DNA from 2 places in the Streptomyces sp. NBC_00273 genome. Region 1 is predicted to be linked to the other one. Evidence: riboswitches for the same ligand, from Rfam matches in the RefSeq annotation. Region 1 holds a riboswitch; the other holds the start of a gene.
The links. A riboswitch is a leader RNA that binds a small molecule or an ion and turns the genes downstream of it on or off. The one in region 1 is predicted to bind cobalamin.
Positions count from the first base shown of each region.

Region 1 (6,928 bases):
CGCCGCACGGGCCGACATCGTCCCCGGGGACTGCCGTGAGGCCATCCCGGTCGACGCCGACATGTACATCATCAAGAACATCCTCGAGTGGGACGACGAGAGCACCCGCAGGACCCTGCGCAACGTCGTCGAGGCGGCCCGCCCCGGCTCCCGGGTCGTCATCATCGAGAACCTGGTCGACGACACCCCGTCGATGAAGTTCACCACGGCCATGGACCTGCTGCTGCTGCTCAACGTCGGCGGTGCGAAGCACACCAAGGCCAGCCTCACCGCCCGCATGGAGGACGCCGGACTGGTGATCGGCGAGATCCGGCCGGTCAACGCCTACCTGCACGCGTTCGAGTGCACCGTGCCCGGGTGACGCCGGCCGGCATAGGACCGTACGCCTCGAGACCGGCACGGAGCCGGTCTCGAGGGCGTCCCGGTCACCCGGGTGTCGGGCGGTGCCCGGGCGTCGGCGTCAGGCCGCCAGGGCGCTGTTGACGAGGTCGAGGAACTCGCGCGGCGACTTGCACCGGTCCGCATCGGCGGGCAGCGGCCGGCTGTGCCGGTTCTCCAGCTCACCGACGATGCCGAGGAGTCCCAGGGAGTCGAGCCCCCACTCGTCGAAGCCCGAGTCGGGGCGGCTCGCCATGTCCGCGGGGTCGACGGTGACGCCGGCACCCTTCTTCATCAGGGCGGCCAGTTCTTCCATGGTCAGTCGAGCGGTCATGACGGACAACTCCTCAGGCTTGGGCCGGCGCACGCCGGTCGGTGATCAGGCGCATTTCAGAGCGCGCGAGGAAGCGTGAGATCTCCTGGTCGGTGGTGGGGACGCCGTCCTTGGCGCTGTCGAGCAGCCGGGCGAGCACGGCCGCCTTGTGGCCGCCCTCGACGCCGAGGGCCAGTGCGGGCCGCGCGTCGAGCGGGCCGCACAGGTCGAGGAGGCGCACGACGATGTCGTCGCGCTGGAAGACGGTGCTGCCCTCGATGGGGCTCGTCGGATCGTCCACGGCCGCCTCGTCCTGCCCGGCGAGCAGCCGGGCCAGCGCCATGCCGCACCCGTCCTTCGCGGGGTAGAAGAGGGCGTGCCGCCTGACGTCCGCGCTCTCGCGGCCGCCGGCCGCCACATGGTGCACCGCCGGGAGCGCCGCACGGGTGAAGAACATCCGGGCCGATCCGGGGTCGCTGAGATCCCGGTCCTGCTCCAGGTACGGGTTGATGGCCTCCTCCAGCGCCCGTACTTCGGGCTGCTGGGACACGTGGCGCAGGGCCGCGAGCAGGTCGCCCTCGACCTCGACCGCCCGGACGACGCGGTTGCCGTGCATGAACAGCGAGGTGCGGCGCAGCCGGGTGTTCTCGTCGACCTGGGCCTGCGGGGACGTGTACCCGGCCAGGAGCTCCGCCACCACCGTCTCGCTGCCGGGCTTCACGGTGAAGGTGAGTGCGTGGCGGACCACGCCGTCACCGCGCCGCGGAGCGACCTGGAGGCCGCCCCTGGCCCGGTCCGCGGTCTCCGGCGAAGAGGCGGCGGCGGAGGGCGGGCCGGTGGGGGAGGGGGAGCCGGGGGCCGGCCCCTTGCCGACCTCCCGCAGCACGCTGAAGCGCAGCGAGCGGGTGTCCCGTACGCAGCCGTGGAGCGGCTGCACCGACGCGACGTGTTCCTCGCTGTTGACCCAGGCCAAGAACCGCGGTGCGCTCTCCCATTCGCTGGTGATGAGCCACTGCGACGGATTCTCGATCGACTGGCACAACTCGTCGCTGATGTGTCCGGGGACGGAGGACACTTGCTCCTGGAGGTGTTCGTACACCTCCAGGAACTGATTCTGCGCACCGTCGTACAGATCCAGCAGCAGAACGACCCGAAGTCTCGAGCCGTCGAAGGCGGACTGGGATATCCGTTCCGACAAGGTTGTCATCGTTCACACTCCTTCGAGACCACACGGTCGCCACGGGCGGCGCCACCCGAACCGATCGTTGTCCCGTAATCCCTGCGGCGCGAGAGGAGAGAACCAAGCGGGTGAACGAGCGAGGGAACCGGCCTCGTACAGGGCATGGAAGAGCCATGAAGGAAAACGTCGACCACCACGTCCCGGTCCTCATCGTGGGCGGCTCGCTGGTGGGTCTGTGCACCTCGCTCTTCCTCGGCCGGCATGGCATCAGACACATGGTGGTCGAGAAGCACGCGGGTACCTCGATGCACCCACGCGGACGCGGTATCAACGTACGGACGATGGAACTGTTCCGGGTCGCCCGCGTCGAGGACCAGATCCGTGAGGCCGCCTCGGTCCTGGCGGACAACCACGGCATCATGCAGGGCGGCTCGCTGACCGGGGACGATCAGGAGTGGCTCTTCGAGGAGATCGACCCGGGCGGCGCGCTCGCGCGCTTCAGTCCGGCGGCATGGTGTCTGTGCAGCCAGAACGACATTGAGCCGGTCCTGATGTCCGTGACCCCCTCACTAGGGGCTGACCTGCGTTTCTCCACCGAACTCCTCTCCTTCGACCAGGACCCGGGCGGGGTCACCGCGATCGTGAAGAACCGGGAGACCGGGGAGCACAGCACGGTGCGCGCGGACTACCTCGTCGCCGCCGACGGGCCGCGCAGCCCCGTGCGGGAGGCGCTCCGGATCGGCCAGAGCGGCTCCGGGGACCTGTTCCACAACGTGAGCATCACCTTCCGGTCGCAGATGCTGGCCCACGTGGTCGGCGACCGGCGTTTCATCGTGTGCTACCTGACCAAGCCCGATGCCGACGGGGCCCTGCTGCCGGTCGACAACGGCGAGCGGTGGGTCTTCCACGCGCCCTGGCACCCGGACCGGGGCGAGACGCTGGAGGACTTCACCGACGAGCGCTGCGTGGAGCACATCCGCCGGGCCGTCGGCGCCCCGGACCTGGACGTCGAGGTCACCGGGAAGGCCCCGTGGCACGCCGCCGAGCGGGTCGCCGAGCGGTACGCGGTCGGCCGGGTCTTCCTGGCCGGTGACTCCGCCCACGAGATGTCCCCCACCGGGGCGTTCGGCTCGAACACCGGCATCCAGGACGCCCACAACATCGCCTGGAAGCTCGCCGCGGTGCTGAACGGTTCGGCCGGGCCGGGGCTGCTGCAGACCTACGAGGCCGAGCGGTTGCCGGTGGCCCGGGCGACGAGCGAGCGCGCCTCGGCGCGGTCGGCGGAGCACAGCCACCCGGGATACGAGCCCGACCCCGAACCCACGTCCGCGCCCGCTCCGGATTCCGGGTCCGCGCCCACGCCTGCGGCCGGGCCGGACTCCGCGCCCGGCGTCGGCGGCGGCCGGCAGGGCGGGGTCCTCTCCGTGGCCATGGGCTACCGCTACAACCAGGGCGCGGTGCTGGGAGCCGACCCGGAGCAGCCCGTCGTGCCCGAACGGATGCGGCTCTGCGGCGATCCGGGCAGTCGTGCACCGCACATGTGGCTCTGTGGTCCGGGGGATCCGGAGCCGAAGTCCACCGTGGACCTCTACGAGCGATCCTTCGTCCTGCTGTGCTCCGAGGGCGCTCCGTGGCGTGCCGCGGGGCGGTCCGTCGCCGAACAGTTGGGCGTTCCCCTGGACGTGTACGCGATCGGCACCGGTCCGGAGGCCGACCTGATCCCGGCGAACGGCGGCGACTGGACCGAGGTGCACGGCACGACCGGGCAGGGCGCGGTCCTCGTCCGCCCGGACGGCTTCGTGGCGTGGCGTTCGGCGCAGGCGGTGGCGGATCCGGCGGCGGTCCTGCACGAGGTCCTGACCACGCTGCTGGACCGCTCCTGATCCGGCCGATCCCGCTTCCCGCGAGCCCGGGGGCGCCGTCCGGCGGAGTGATCCGCGGGACGGCGCCCTTCACCTCGTGACGATGGCGGAGCGGGTCATCGCGTCGTCTTCGAGCCGAGGGCCCCGGGAGTCCTCGGGACCCAGTCGGGGGTTGCCGAGGCCTGCTTCGGGTCCGGCTCCCGCATGGTCACGCGCCAACCGTCCTCTCCGGCCCTTCCGGTGAGGCGCACCGTGAACGACTTGGTCTGGCCCGTGTCGTGGAAGTACACGACGACGAGCTGCCGCACGGACCCCTCGTCGTAGAACTCCGCGGTCACCTTCCCCTTGGCCCCCTCGTGGAAGGCCCGGATCCAGTTCCGCGCGGTCCGCTCGACGTCCCCCTTCGCGTCGTCGGGGTCGGCGGCGAGCGACTCCACCTCCTCGGCCTTGCCGTCGGCGAGCCGCCAGATCAGCTTCTGGGTGATCTGGAGGGATTCGGAGGTGGGGTACCCGACCACGCCCAGCGGTTCGTGCCCCGCGTAGTCGGTCGCGTACTGCAACGCTTCGTCGTCGGCGGCGCATGCGGTGAGACCGCCCCATGCCACCACGGACACCAGGGCGGCGCGCAGGGCGAGTGCGGCGCGCGGGACCGGTCCAGCCATACTTCCTCGGTCTTCCGGTGGTCATCGAGCGATCTCGATGCAGAGAGCTGCAACGTACTGCCCTGACCGGGCAGTTCGATCCGGTAAACGGACAAGCGGGACACAACTCGCGCCGCAGTGACGCAATTCACTCCATGGCTGGATTTCGACCCTCATGTGTCTCACCCCGCCATCCGGATGCCGGACAACCCCGCGCGCCGGCGGGCAACGCCGTCTACTCTGGCCGGGCAGCTGGTTCGCCCCGTCCGCCAGGCGGGATGCGTCGCAAGAGGGAACCCGGTGGGAATCCGGGACTGCCCCGCAGCGGTGAGCGGGAACGACCGCCGTCATACGCACTGGGCCCGGACGGGTCTGGGAAGCGACGGCCAGTAGGAGTCTCGTACGGCATCCGTACGACGGGACGCGCCCGCGAGTCCGAAGACCTGCCCGTTGCCCGTGCGCGACCGATCGCGCGCGGAAATCCCGGTGACCTCGTGGGCGGGTCGGCGACACATCAGGCGGACGACCGCGGGCACGTGCAGCCGCACGCACCCGTACCCGGTCGGCATCCGCCCGGTTCGTCATCCCTTCGCGCCCTCGACCCCTCACCGGGTCCACAGGAGAACGCTCGCGAAGGAGAGTTCCGTGACCCGCACGACCCCCGCCGCCGCAGGACGGCCCACGGTGGCCACCGTGTACGGCTACCCCCGCCAAGGCCCCAACCGCGAACTGAAGAAGTCCGTCGAGGGCTACTGGAGCGGCCGCAACGACGCCGAAGCCCTCCGGGAAACCGCCCGCGACCTGCGCCGGGCCAACTGGCAGCAGCTGGCCGACGCCGGCATCACCGAGGTGCCCACCGGTGACTTCTCGTACTACGACCACGTGCTGGACACCAGCGTGATGGTCGGCGCCGTCCCCGCGCGGCACCGCGCCGCCGCCCTGGCCGACCCGCTCGACGGGTACTTCGCCATGGCGCGCGGTACCCGGGACGTGGCGCCGCTGGAGATGACCAAGTGGTTCGACACCAACTACCACTACCTGGTGCCGGAGCTCGGCCCGGACACGGTCTTCACCGCCGACTCCACCAAGCAGGTCGCCGAGCTGGAGGAAGCGCTCGGGCTGGGCCACGCCGCCCGCCCGGTCCTGGTCGGACCCGTCACCTACCTGCTGCTGGCCAAGCCCGCCCCCGGCGTCGCCGCCGACTTCGATCCGCTGGCCCTGCTCGACCGGCTGCTGCCCGTCTACGCGCAGGTCCTGGCCGACCTGCGCGCCGCCGGAGCCGAATGGGTGCAACTGGACGAGCCCGCCCTGGTGCAGGACCGCACCCCGGCCGAGCTGAACGCCACCGCCCGCGCGTACCGCGAGCTCGGCGGCCTGCCCGACCGGCCCAAGCTGCTCGTCGCCTCCTACTTCGACCGGCTCGGCGAGGCCCTGCCCGTGCTGGCCAAGGCACCCGTCGAAGGGCTCGCCCTGGACTTCACCGAGGCCGCGGCCGCGAACCTCGACGACCTCGCCGCCGTCGGCGGCCTGCCCGGCAAGCGCCTCGTCGCCGGTGTCGTCGGCGGCCGCAACATCTGGATCAACGACTACGAGAAGTCCCTCAGCACCCTCGGCACCCTCCTCGGGCTCGCCGACCGGGTGGACGTGGCCGCCTCCTGCTCCCTGCTCCACGTGCCGCTGGACGCCACCGCCGAACGGGACGTCGACCCGCAGGTGAGGCGCTGGCTCGCCTTCGCCCGCCAGAAGACCGCGGAGGTCGCCACGCTCGCCCGGGGCCTGGCCCGCGGCACGGAGGCCATCGCCGCCGAACTCGCCGCCAACCGGGCCGACCTGGCCTCCCGCGCCGGATCCGCCCTCACCCACGATCCGGCCGTCCGGGCCCGCACCGCCGCCGTCACCGGCGCGGACGGGCGGCGCGCCCAGCCGTACCCGGAGCGGGCCGCCGCCCAGCGGGCGCACCTGGGCCTCCCGCTGCTTCCGACGACCACGATCGGATCGTTCCCGCAGACCACCGAACTGCGCACCGCCCGCGCCGACCTGCGGGCCGGGCGCATCGACACCGCCGGCTACGAGGACCGCATCCGGGCCGAGATCCGGGAGGTCCTGGCCTTCCAGGAGAAGGCCGGCATCGACGTACTGGTGCACGGCGAGCCCGAACGCAACGACATGGTGCAGTACTTCGCCGAGCAGCTCACCGGCTACCTGGCCACCCAGCACGGCTGGGTCCAGTCCTACGGCACCCGCTACGTCCGTCCGCCCGTCCTGGCCGGCGACGTCTCCCGCCCCGACCCGATGACCGTGCGCTGGACCACGTACGCCCAGGCGCAGACGTCCAAGCCGGTCAAGGGCATGCTGACTGGCCCCGTCACCATGCTCGCCTGGTCCTTCGTCCGCGACGACCAGCCCCTCGGCGACACCGCCCGCCAGGTGGCGCTCGCCCTGCGCGACGAGGTGGGCGACCTGGAGGCGGCCGGCACCGCGGTCATCCAGGTCGACGAACCCGCCCTGCGCGAGACCCTCCCGCTGCGGGCCGCCGATCACGCCGCCTACCTCG
Region 1 is NZ_CP108067.1:8,055,147-8,062,074, forward strand. It holds gene OG386_RS36085 (methyltransferase) at 1-361, shown strand, start outside; gene OG386_RS36090 (acyl carrier protein) at 461-712, opposite strand; gene OG386_RS36095 (SchA/CurD-like domain-containing protein) at 726-1,898, opposite strand; gene OG386_RS36100 (FAD-dependent oxidoreductase) at 2,000-3,754, shown strand; gene OG386_RS36105 (hypothetical protein) at 3,850-4,395, opposite strand; cobalamin riboswitch at 4,611-4,839, shown strand; gene metE (5-methyltetrahydropteroyltriglutamate--homocysteine S-methyltransferase) at 5,020-6,928, shown strand, end outside.

Region 2 (6,928 bases), 850 kb from region 1:
GTGATCTTCGCCGCCCTGGTCGGAGCGATCCTCTGGAACCTCGTCACCTGGCTGGTCGGTCTTCCCTCCAGCTCCTCGCACGCCCTGATGGGTGGCCTCATCGGTGCCGCGGTCGCCTCCGCCGGCATCGGCGCGGTCAACGGCAGCGTCGTCATCACCAAGGTCCTCATCCCCGCGATCGCCGCCCCGCTGGTGGCCGGCATCGCCGCTTACCTGGCCGCCAAGGTCACGTACAAGCTGGGGAACAAGGTCGGCGAGAAGACCTCCGCCAAGGGTTACCGCGCCGGCCAGATCGCCTCGGCCGGTCTCGTCTCCCTCGCGCACGGCACCAACGACGCGCAGAAGACGATGGGCATCATCACCCTGGCCCTCATCGCCGGCGGCGCGATCGCGCCCGACGCGAACCCGCCGGTCTGGGTCATCGTCTCCGCCGGTATGGCCATCGCGATGGGCACCTACCTGGGCGGCTGGCGCATCATCCGCACCATGGGCAGCGGCCTGACCGACCTGCACCCGCAGCAGGGCTTCGCCGCCCAGACCTCGGCCGCGTCCGTCATCCTCGCCTCGTCGAACCTGGGCTTCTCGCTCTCCACCACCCACTCGTGCTCCGGTGCGGTCATGGGTGCGGGCCTGGGCCGCAAGGGCGGTGTGGTCCGCTGGTCCACCGCGACCCGCATGTTCGTCGCCTGGGGCCTGACCCTGCCGGCCGCCGCGCTGGTCTCGGCCGGTGCCGAGCTGGTCATGCGCATCGGTGACGTCGGCATCGCCGCGGTCACGGTCTTCCTGATCGGCTCCTGCCTGGCCATCTGGCTCATCTCGCGCCGCCAGGTCGTCGACCACAACAACGTCAACGAGGTGGAGTCGGCCCGCGCCGAGGAGCCGGGTGTCGTCACCACGGCGATCGCCGCGGTCACCGTCCCGCCGACCGTCGCCGCCGCCGGCACCACCGCCGCGGCGACGACCGCCGAGGTCACGGACGAAGCCCTCAAGGCCACCATCCCGGCCGCGACGCAGACCCCGGCGGCTACGGCCACCGCGGTCTGACCGAGACAGAGACACAGAGACCCGGACATTCAGAAAGCGGCAGTATGAAGATCGACTGGGAAGCGCTCGGCTCCGTCTTCGGGGTCAGCCTCTTCGCCACCGTCGCCCTCGTGACCCTCTTCACCCTGGGCCTGGTGGGCCTGTCCAAGCACGAGACCGCCACCGAGCAGGGCGGCACCGCCACCCTCGCCCGCAGCGGCGCGTACGCCTGCTTCGCCGTCATCGCGGCGGCCGTGGGCTACGGGATCTACCTGATCGTCGCCTGATCCGCCGCCCCGCGGCCGACCGGGCGTGAAGGCTCCCTCCGGGTTTGTCCCGGAGGGAGCTTTTCGCATCCCGCGCCCCTGCCGCGCCGCAGGTCAACGGCGAGTTGACGGGCCTTCGACGTGCGTGGTGGACTGCCGGAGCCAATACGGCGGCATGGAGAGGAAGTCCGGTGCGAATCCGGCGCGGTCCCGCCACTGTCACCGGAACCGCACGCCGCGCGTGCGTCCCGGGAGCCAGGAACTCTCGCCGCCGGACACGTCGAACCAGGGCGCGGACCCTGAGTGAGGACATACCTGTCACCATGCGTGCCGATCGCGTCTTCGCGTACGGCGCCACGGCGGGCCTGATCGGCGACCGGATCCTCGGGGATCCGCGCCGAGGGCACCCCGTGGCCGCCTTCGGACGGGCCGCCGCCGCCGTCGAACGCTCCCTGTGGCGCGACGACCGCGGCCGGGGCCTCCTGCACACCCTGGTGTGCGCCGGGGGCGCGGCCGCCGTCGGAGCGCTGGGCGCCCGAGCCGTGCGATCCCGGCCCGCGGCCGCCCGTATCGCCCTGACCGCCGCCGCCACCTGGGCCGTCGTGGGCGGCACCTCCCTGGGCCGCGAGGCCCGCGCCATCGGTGGCGCGCTCGCCGCCGGGGACGTCGAGGTGGCCCGGGAGCGGCTGCCCCACCTGTGCGGACGCGACCCGCAGGCCCTGGACGGGCAGCAGATGGCCCGCGCCGTCGTGGAGTCCGTCGCCGAGAACACCTCCGACGCGGTGGTCGGGGCCCTCGTGTGGGGCGCCGTCGCCGGAGTCCCCGGACTGCTGGCCTTCCGTGCCGTGAACACCCTGGACGCGATGGTCGGCCACAAGTCCTCCCGCTACCTGCGCTACGGCTGGGCCTCCGCCCGGCTCGACGACCTGGCCGGCTGGCCGGGAGCCCGGCTGACGGCGGTCGCCGCCGTACTGGCCGGCCCCGACCGGCGGGGCGCCGTACGGGCCTGGCGCGCGGACGCCGCCGCGCACCCGAGCCCGAACGCCGGACCCGTCGAGGCCTCCTTCGCCGGGGCGCTGGGTGTCAGACTGGGCGGAACCCTCGCGTACGGCGGCCGGGTCGAGCACCGGGCCGTACTGAACGGCGGGGCGGGGCGACCGGTGGAGGTCGCGGACATCGAGCGGGCGGTACGGCTGTCGCGGCAGGTGACCTGGCTGGCCCTGGGCGCCTGCGTGGCCGCCCGGCTGCTGGTCTCCCGTACGACACGGAGAGGGCGGCGCGGATGAGCGGCGCGAAGCGCGGCGGCGGTCTGCTGGTCGCGGGCACCACGTCGGACGCGGGCAAGAGCGTGGTCACGGCGGGCATCTGCCGCTGGCTGGCCCGGCAGGGCGTGAAGGTCGCGCCCTTCAAGGCGCAGAACATGTCGCTGAACTCCTTCGTGACGCTGGAGGGCGCCGAGATCGGGCGCGCCCAGGCGATGCAGGCCCAGGCGGCCCGCGTGGAGCCGACCGCTCTGATGAACCCGGTGCTGCTCAAGCCGGGCAGTGACCGCAGCAGCCAGGTGGTGCTGCTGGGCAAGCCGGTGGGCGAGATGAGCGCCCGCGGCTACCACGGCGGGCGCCAGGAGCAGCTGCTCGGCATCGTCACGGACTGCCTGGAGCAGCTGCGGGGCACGTATGACGCCGTGATCTGCGAGGGGGCGGGAAGTCCGGCCGAGATCAACCTGCGCCGGACCGACATCGTGAACATGGGGATCGCGCGGGCCGCACGGTTCCCGGTGGTCGTGGTCGGGGACATCGACCGCGGCGGGGTCTTCGCGTCCTTCTTCGGGACGACGGCGCTGCTCTCCCCCGAGGACCAGTCCCTGATCGCGGGATACCTGGTCAACAAGTTCCGCGGCGACGTGTCGCTGCTGGAGCCGGGCATGGAGATGCTCCGCGGCCTGACGGGCCGGGCCACGTACGGGGTGCTGCCGTTCCAGCACGGCCTGGGCATCGACGAGGAGGACGGCCTGCGGGTCTCCCTGCGCGGGGCGGTGCGCGAGTCCGTGGTCGCGCCTCCGGTGGGCGAGGACGTGCTGCGGGTCGCCGTGTGCGCGGTGCCGCTGATGTCGAACTTCACGGACGTCGACGCGCTCGCGGCGGAGCCGGGGGTCGTGGTGCGGTTCGTGGACCGGGCCGAGGAACTGGCCGATGCGGACCTGGTCGTCGTACCCGGCACCCGGGGCACGGTGAAGGCCCTCCAATGGCTGCGCGAGCGCGGGCTCGCGGACGCGCTGCTGCGGCGGGCCGCCGAGGGGCGGCCGGTGCTGGGCATCTGCGGCGGGTTCCAGGCGCTGGGCGAGCGGATCTCGGACGAGGTCGAATCGAAGGCGGGCGAGGTCGACGGCCTCGGCCTGCTCCCCGTACGGGTCCGCTTCGAGCGGGAGAAGACCCTGGCACGGCCTTCCGGAACGGCTCTCGGCGAGGAGGTCGCGGGCTACGAGATCCACCACGGCGTGGCCGAGGTGCTGGGCGGCGAGGCCTTCCTGGACGGCTGCCGGGTCGGGTCGGTGTGGGGCACCCACTGGCACGGTTCGCTGGAGTCGGACGGCTTCCGCCGGGCGTTCCTGCGGGAGGTGGCCGCGGCCGCCGGCCGCCGCTTCGTCCCGGCACCGGACACCTCGTTCGCCGCGCTGCGGGAGGAGCAGCTGGACCTGCTCGGCGACCTGATCGAAGAACACGCCGATACGGACGCACTGCTGCGGCTGATCGAGGACGGCGCTCCGGCCGGCCTCCCGTTCCTCCCCCCGGGCGCACCGTGACGGGCCGGGCCCTGCGGGGCTGTCCCCCACCCCGCCCCTTCCCGAAACCGGGCTCCGCCCGGACCCGCGCCCCAATCTCCCCCGGCTACCGCTGGGAGGGGCCCCCGTGCGGGGCTGACATCGCCCTGCGGGCCGTCCGGCCGCACGGCACCAGCCACATCAAGCCCCGCCGGCGATTGAGGCGCGGGGTCTGGGGCGGAGCCCCAGCAGCAGCGCCGCACACGGCAACGGTCCGCGCCTTCCAAGGAGTGAGCAACGCATGAGCACGCCCTACCCGTTCACCGCAGTGGTCGGCCAAGCCGACCTGCGGCTGGCGCTCCTGCTCAACGCCGTGAGCCCAGCGGTCGGCGGGGTGCTCGTGCGCGGTGAGAAGGGGACCGCCAAGTCCACCGCCGTCCGCGCGCTGTCCGCGCTGCTGCCGCAGGTCGACGTCGTGTCGGGCTGCCGGTTCAGCTGCGCGCCCACCGCGCCGGATCCGGCCTGCCCGGACGGCCCGCACGAGCCCGGTCCCGGCGGTCTGCGGCCCGCCCGCATGGTGGAGCTGCCCGTCGGCGCCTCCGAGGACCGCCTCGTCGGCGCCCTCGACATCGAACGGGCCCTCGCCGAGGGCGTGAAGGCCTTCGAGCCCGGGCTGCTCGCCGACGCCCACCGCGGGATCCTCTACGTCGACGAGGTCAACCTCCTCCACGACCACCTGATCGACCTGCTGTTGGACGCCGCCGCAATGGGCGCCTCCTACGTCGAGCGCGAGGGCGTGTCCGTCCGGCACGCCGCCCGCTTCCTTCTCGTCGGCACGATGAACCCCGAGGAGGGTGAGCTGCGGCCGCAGCTCCTCGACCGGTTCGGACTCACCGTCGAGGTGGCCGCCTCCCGCGAGCCCGCCCAGCGCGTCGAGGTGGTCCGCCGCCGGCTCGCCTACGAGGACGACCCGGCGGGCTTCGCGACCCGCTGGGCCGGGGACGAGCACGAGGTCCGCGCCCGGGTGGTGGCCGCGCGGGCGCTGCTCCCGACCGTCTCGCTCGGCGACACCGCGCTCCTGCAGATCGCGGCGACCTGCGCCGGGTTCGAGGTCGACGGGATGCGCGCCGACATCGTGATGGCCCGGACCGCGACCGCGCTGGCCGCCTGGGCCGGGCGGACCGACGTGCGCAAGGAGGACGTCCGGCAGGCCGCCCTGCTGGCGCTCCCCCACCGGCGGCGCCGCAACCCGTTCGACGCGCCGGGGCTGGACGAGGACATGCTCGACCGGATCCTGGACGAGTTCCCCGACGAGGAGCCGGAGCCCGAGCCGGAGCCCGAGGGCCCCGACGACGGCGGCCCCGGGGACGGTGGTCCCGACGGCGGCCCGGGCGGCACGCCCCCGCAGGACGACGGACCCCAGGAGGACCCGGGCCCCTCGGCCGAGACTCCCGAGGCCCCCGAGGCCCCCGAAGGCGGCGAGGCGCCCGCGGAAGCACCCGAGGCCCCGCAGCCCGCCGCCCAGGAGAGCACCGGGCCCGAGCAGGCCGCGGTACGCGCCGCCGAGCCGTTCCGGACCAAGATGCTCAGCGTGCCCGGCCTCGGCGAGGGCGCGTCCGGCCGCCGCTCCCGCGCCCGTACCGCCCACGGCCGCACCACCGGCGCCCAGCGCCCGCGCGGACACCTGACGAAACTGCACCTGACCGCCACCATCCAGGCCGCCGCCCCGCACCAGAAGGCGCGCGGCCGCGACGGGCGCGGCCTCGTGATCCGCAAGGACGACCTGCGCCAGGCCACGCGGGAGGGGCGCGAGGGCAACCTCATCCTCTTCGTCGTCGACGCCTCCGGTTCCATGGCCGCCCGGCAGCGCATGAGCGCGGTCAAGGGCGCCGTGCTGTCCCTGCTCCTGGACGCCTACCAGCGCCGGGACAAGGTCGGTCTGATCACCTTCCGGGGGGCCACGGCCGACCTGGCCCTGCCGCCGACCTCCTCGGTGGACGCGGCCGCCGCCCGGTTGGAGCAGCTGCCGACGGGCGGCCGCACCCCGCTGGCCGCCGGGCTGTTGAAGGCCCACGAGGTGCTGCGGATCGAGCGGCTGCGGGATCCCTCGCGCCGGCCGCTGCTCGTGGTCGTCACCGACGGGCGGGCCACCTCGGCCGGGAACGCCGGGGGCCGTACGGACAGCAGCCCGCGGGAGCTCGCGGGGCACAGCGCACGGCTGCTGCAGGCCGGGGGCGTCGCCTCGGTGGTCGTGGACTGCGAGTCCGGGCCGGTCCGGCTGGGGCTGGCCGGCGTACTGGCCCGTGACCTCGGCGGGCCCGCCGTCACGCTCGACGGGCTGCGGGCCGACTCGCTGGCCGGGCTCGTGAAGAACGTACGTACCGCAGTGACATCCACCGCTTCACCCCACAGCAGCAACAACAGGAGGGCCGCGTAATGCCTCAGGGACAGCCGTCCGTCGTTCCGGACGACGGGCTCACGACGCGCCAGCGCCGCAACCGTCCGCTGGTCTTCGTCCACACCGGCCCCGGCAAGGGCAAGTCCACGGCGGCCTTCGGGCTGGCGCTGCGCGCCTGGAACCAGGGCTGGCCGATCGGGGTGTTCCAGTTCGTCAAGTCGGCGAAGTGGAAGGTCGGCGAGGAGAACGCGCTCAAGGTGCTCGGCGCCTCCGGCGAGGGCGGCTCCGTCGTCTGGCACAAGATGGGCGAGGGCTGGTCCTGGGTCCAGCGGGACGCGCAGCTCGACAACGAGCAGGCGGCCAAGGAGGGCTGGGAGCAGGTCAAGCGCGATCTGGCGGCCGAGACGCACAAGCTGTACGTGCTCGACGAGTTCGCCTACCCGATGCACTGGGGCTGGATCGACGTCGACGAGGTCATCG
Region 2 is NZ_CP108067.1:7,206,541-7,213,468, reverse strand. It holds gene OG386_RS32170 (inorganic phosphate transporter) at 1-1,044, shown strand, start outside; gene OG386_RS32165 (hypothetical protein) at 1,089-1,310, shown strand; cobalamin riboswitch at 1,422-1,576, shown strand; gene OG386_RS32160 (cobalamin biosynthesis protein) at 1,613-2,575, shown strand; partial or broken gene OG386_RS32155 (cobyric acid synthase) at 2,572-4,089, shown strand; gene OG386_RS32150 (putative cobaltochelatase) at 4,352-6,487, shown strand; gene cobO (cob(I)yrinic acid a,c-diamide adenosyltransferase) at 6,487-6,928, shown strand, end outside.
Region 2: it holds a riboswitch for cobalamin, as region 1 does, so the genes downstream of both, OG386_RS32160 (cobalamin biosynthesis protein) here and metE (5-methyltetrahydropteroyltriglutamate--homocysteine S-methyltransferase) in region 1, are expected to answer to the same signal.